DNA from 2 places in the Reyranella sp. GW821-FHT14A01 genome. Region 2 is predicted to be linked to the other one. Evidence: riboswitches for the same ligand, from Rfam matches in the RefSeq annotation. Region 2 holds a riboswitch; the other holds the start of a gene.
What was found. Region 2 has a riboswitch for thiamine pyrophosphate ahead of thiC (phosphomethylpyrimidine synthase ThiC). Riboswitches for the same ligand answer to the same signal wherever they lie in the genome.

Region 1 (2,196 bases), on a different contig from region 2:
GAGGGCTTCGGCGAGGCCACGCATCTCCTGCAGGAAACAGCCCGGGCAGCCTGATTCGAAGCCGGTTTCATCGAGGCGTTTGGCGCGTCGGTTCGGACATCATTCGGCAGGAGGGATGCAAGCAGAGAAGCTTGACGCTTGGCGGGTCGGCCGCTTGACTGCTCGCAGCGATCAGCCCGGCTATCTCTTCAGCGTTTGAGTGGTGTGCAATGAAAAGTACCTTCGGAAGAGCCCGGCCGATCCTCTTCCCGCTGCTTCTCGCCCTTGCCGTTCCCGCTGCGGCGGCACATGCCTTGATCTTGCCGCCGGCCGTCGAACGGCAGGCGGACGAGCACATTGTCCTCGTCGATCAGGGATGCGGACCCGGCTGGTGGCGCGGACCTTGGGGACATTGTCGCGACACGCCTTACACCGGCAACCTGCCGGGCGGCGGCTACGGCACCAACGTCGGCGAATCCTACTGGGGCAGCTACAACACCGGAAACGGCTGTCCGCCCGGCTGGTGGCGGGGACCCTGGGGCCACTGCCGCAACACGCCCTATCATGGCCGCCTTCCGGACGGCAGCTGGCAATGATCTTCATGAGGAACGACATGACCCGCCGATACGCGACGCTCGTCGCGACGACAGTCCTGACTGCTGCCTGGCTTTCCGTAGCGCCGCAGGTGGTGATGGCGCAGCAGGCTGCCCCCGTGCCGGCCTATACCGACGCCGACCTGCAGGCCGTGCTCAATGCCCGCATCGCCGCGCTGAAGGCGGTGATCGGCCTCACGCCTGAGCAGGAGAAACTGTGGCCGCCCGTCGAAACGGCTATCCGCGACGCGGCGCGCAGCAACGCCGAGCGGCTCAAGCAGCGCCAGGCTGCCAAGCCGGGCGATTTCCTCGATATCCTCGGTCTGGTGGCCGACGGCGAGGAGGCACGGGCCAGGGAAATCCGCAAATTCATTGCGGCCGCCAAGCCGCTGATTGCGACGCTGACGCCGGAGCAGAAGCGTCGGATGCCGGCCTATCTCGGCATGACCGATTATCCGGGACAGCCGAGCGGCGGCCTCTGGGTGTTCCAGGAAGAACAGGGCTGACCGTCGCGGGCGGCGATCGGATCATTGGCCCCTGCCACCTTGACAGGGGCGCCCGCGATCCCCTTTTCTCGAAGACGTCCGAGGGGTGCCTGATCTTCCAGCGGAAGACGGGCTGAGACAGCCTTAACGGCTGAACCCTTTGAACCTGATCCGGGTCATGCCGGCGAAGGAACGGGAGTCAGCGTTGGATCGTCTTGTCGTATCAATCATTGGAGCTGGCGTTGCGGGCCTGGCCTGTGCGACCGAGCTTGCCGACCACGGCGTGGCCGTCGAGGTGCTGGAGCGCGCCGGACGGGTGGGCGAAGGCGCCTGCTCGTGGATGGCGGGCGGAATGCTGGCGCCTTGGTGCGAACGCGCGACCACCGACGAGGCCGTGGCGCGTCTTGGGGCGCCGTCGATCGACTGGTGGCGGAAGCATTTCCCCGGCACCGTCTCGAAGGGCAGCCTCGTGGTCGCGCCGGCACGCGATGCCGCCGACCTCACGCGCTTCGCGGCGCGGACCGAGCGCCATGAATGGCTCGACGGCGACGCAATAGCCGCGCTGGAGCCCGATCTCGCGGGCCGCTTCCGCCGTGCCCTGTTCTTTCCCGATGAGGCCCATCTCGAACCGCGCAAGGCGCTGGCGTCGCTGGCTGCGAGTCTCGAGGCGCGCGGCGTTCCGATCCGGTTCGGGGTCGACGCAAAGCCAGCCGAATCCGGTTCGCGCTTCGTCGTCGATTGCCGCGGCCTGGCCGCGCGCGACGCGCTGCCGGACCTGCGCGGCGTGCGCGGCGAGATGGTGGTGGTGCGCAGCCGTGACATCGTGCTGTCGCGGCCGGTGCGGATGCTGCATCCGCGCATTCCGCTCTACATCGTGCCCCGCGGCGACGGCATCTTCATGATCGGCGCCACGATGATCGAAAGCGAGGAACGCCGTGCGGTCAGCGTGCGTTCGGCGGTCGAGCTGCTGAACGCGGCCTACACGCTGCACCCGGCGTTCGGCGAGGCCGAGATCGTCGAGCTGGGGGCCGACCTGCGCCCGTCCTTTCCCGACAACCTGCCGTGCGTGCGACGCAACGGCCGCGTGCTGCACGCCAACGGGCTTTACCGGCATGGTTTCCTGCTCGCGCCCTGGCTGG
Region 2 (2,196 bases):
TAGCCAATGAAGATGCCATAGGGCGAACGCCAGTTGGCCGCTGAGCCGACCTGCGTGTAGGACAAGCGGAAGGCCAACGGACCCCAGAAAGCGTCGGCGCGGAAGCCTCCCCAGAAGGTGCTGAAGGGCTGGCCGGTGAGGAGATTCATGCCGTTGCTGCCCTGGGCGGCGAACTGCGCGGCGAGCGAGATCTTGAGGTCGTCGTTCACCTTGATTATGCCGCCGACATCGCCATAGCTCGACCACAGGACGTCCGGGACATAATAGGTCGACGCGCGGACCTGGATATCGTTCATGCTGCCGTACTTCGCGCTGAACAGGGCCATGCCCTTGTTCACGTTCGGCGCGCCGGCCGCTTCGCCCATATTGATGAAGGCTGAGTAGTCGCGCGGCTTCATGGCGGCGACGTAGCCCGCGAAGTAGTTGACCGGCCCGAGGACGCCACGCATCGCATACGCTTCGAAGGTCTGCGGTATTTCGCGGTCGTCGCGCGGATTCACTTCGAGTTCATCGATGTATTGGCGGAACACGGTGGCGGTCTGTTTCTGCCAGCGGACCGAGGCGTAGGCCTGGCCGAGGGTGAAGTAGCCGTATCCACCCGGCTTGAGCAGCGACGTGCCGTCGGAGGTGGTGTACTGGCCCTGCGGCGCCCAGACCGGTTGTGTCGTGTAGCCAACGGCGCCGAGCTGGAGGGTGTCATAGAACCAGCCGGTCTGCAGGCCGACCCAACCGCCGGTGACGGCAGCCGCCGCGTTGGGAGGCGTCTGGTTTTGGTTTCTATCGAACAGGTAGCTGCGCAGGTGCAGGACGGCCGTCGCTTCATCGTAGAGGAAGCGCTGTAATTCCGCCTTGAGGCCAGTGGCCGGTGGTTCTGCAGCTTCTGTGCGATCCTGGGCGTATGCCGGCGCGAGCGGCGCCCCGGTGAGCAAAGCCATAACAAGCCAGCCAGTCACCCTGGTGGACAGTGGTGCTCGCAACATTGGCTACTCCCCCGCTCTTGCGGGTCGAGGCTTAAAGAGGGGCCGTTAAGGAATTGCGCCAGGCAGGCGACAGTTTGCGAACGCGTGCTTGAGATCGAAATCCCGGCGCACTAGGCTCATCCCGTCCAAGGGGGGTCCCGCAAGGGGCTGAGATACCGATGGTCGCCAGTCCCAACTGGCGTCGGCGCGGTGACCCTTTGAACCTGATCCGGGTCATGCCGGCGAAGGGAATGGATACATCCTTTGCACGACAACACCGGATCTCCGTCTGCCAACCAGCCACGGGAGATCCATCATGGACACCATCGTCACCACACCAGCTCCGACCGTCACGACGGGGCCGCTGCCTGCATCACGCAAGGTCTACGCAACGCCTGAAGCAGCGCCCGACCTGCGCGTTCCCCTGCGCGAGATCGAGCTCTCGTCGCCATCCGAACCGCCGGTGCGTGTCTACGACACGACCGGTCCCTACACAGACACTGATGTCGCGATCGACGTGCGCAAGGGTCTCGCCCCGACGCGGCGTGCCTGGGTCCTCGAGCGCGGCGGCGTCGAGGAATATGCCGGCCGCGCCATCCAGCCGATCGACAACGGCAACGTGAAGGAATCGGTGCTGCGACCGTTTCCGCATACGCCGCGGCCCTTGCGTGGTCTCGACGGCAAGCCGATCACCCAGTTCGAATGGGCGCGCGCGGGCGTCATCACCAAGGAAATGATCTATGTCGCGGCCCGCGAGAATCTCGGCCGCAAGACCGTGCTCGACGAGGCCGAGGCGCGTCTGGCCGACGGCGAGAGCTTTGGTGCTGCACTGCCGGCGTTCATCACGCCGGAGTTCGTCCGCCAGGAAATCGCCGCCGGTCGCGCCATTATCCCGGCCAACATCAACCACACGGAACTGGAGCCGATGATCATCGGCCGGAACTTCCTGGTGAAGATCAACGCCAATATCGGCAACTCCGCCGTCTCCTCCTCGATGGAGGAAGAGGTCGAGAAGATGGTGTGGTCGATCCGCTGGGGCGCCGACACCGTCATGGACCTGTCGACGGGCCGCAACATCCATGACACGCGCGAATGGATCGTGCGCAACGCGCCGGTGCCGATCGGCACGGTGCCGATCTACCAGGCGCTCGAAAAGGTCGGCGGCGATCCGACGAAACTGTCATGGGAAGTCTTCCGCGACACGCTGATCGAGCAGGCCGAGCAGGGCGTCGACTAC

Region 1: it holds a riboswitch for thiamine pyrophosphate, as region 2 does, so the genes downstream of both, thiO (glycine oxidase ThiO) here and thiC (phosphomethylpyrimidine synthase ThiC) in region 2, are expected to answer to the same signal.

What each region holds. Positions count from the first base shown of each region.
Region 1 covers NZ_JBXAPM010000001.1:516,322-518,517, forward strand. Annotated here, with positions in the region: gene AC1ROX_RS02505 (branched-chain amino acid aminotransferase) at 1-54, shown strand, start outside; gene AC1ROX_RS02510 (GCG_CRPN prefix-to-repeats domain-containing protein) at 210-575, shown strand; gene AC1ROX_RS02515 (Spy/CpxP family protein refolding chaperone) at 593-1,078, shown strand; TPP riboswitch at 1,150-1,267, shown strand; gene thiO (glycine oxidase ThiO) at 1,263-2,196, shown strand, end outside.
Region 2 covers NZ_JBXAPM010000012.1:128,244-130,439, reverse strand. Annotated here, with positions in the region: gene AC1ROX_RS21770 (OprD family outer membrane porin) at 1-935, opposite strand, end outside; TPP riboswitch at 1,099-1,228, shown strand; gene thiC (phosphomethylpyrimidine synthase ThiC) at 1,276-2,196, shown strand, end outside.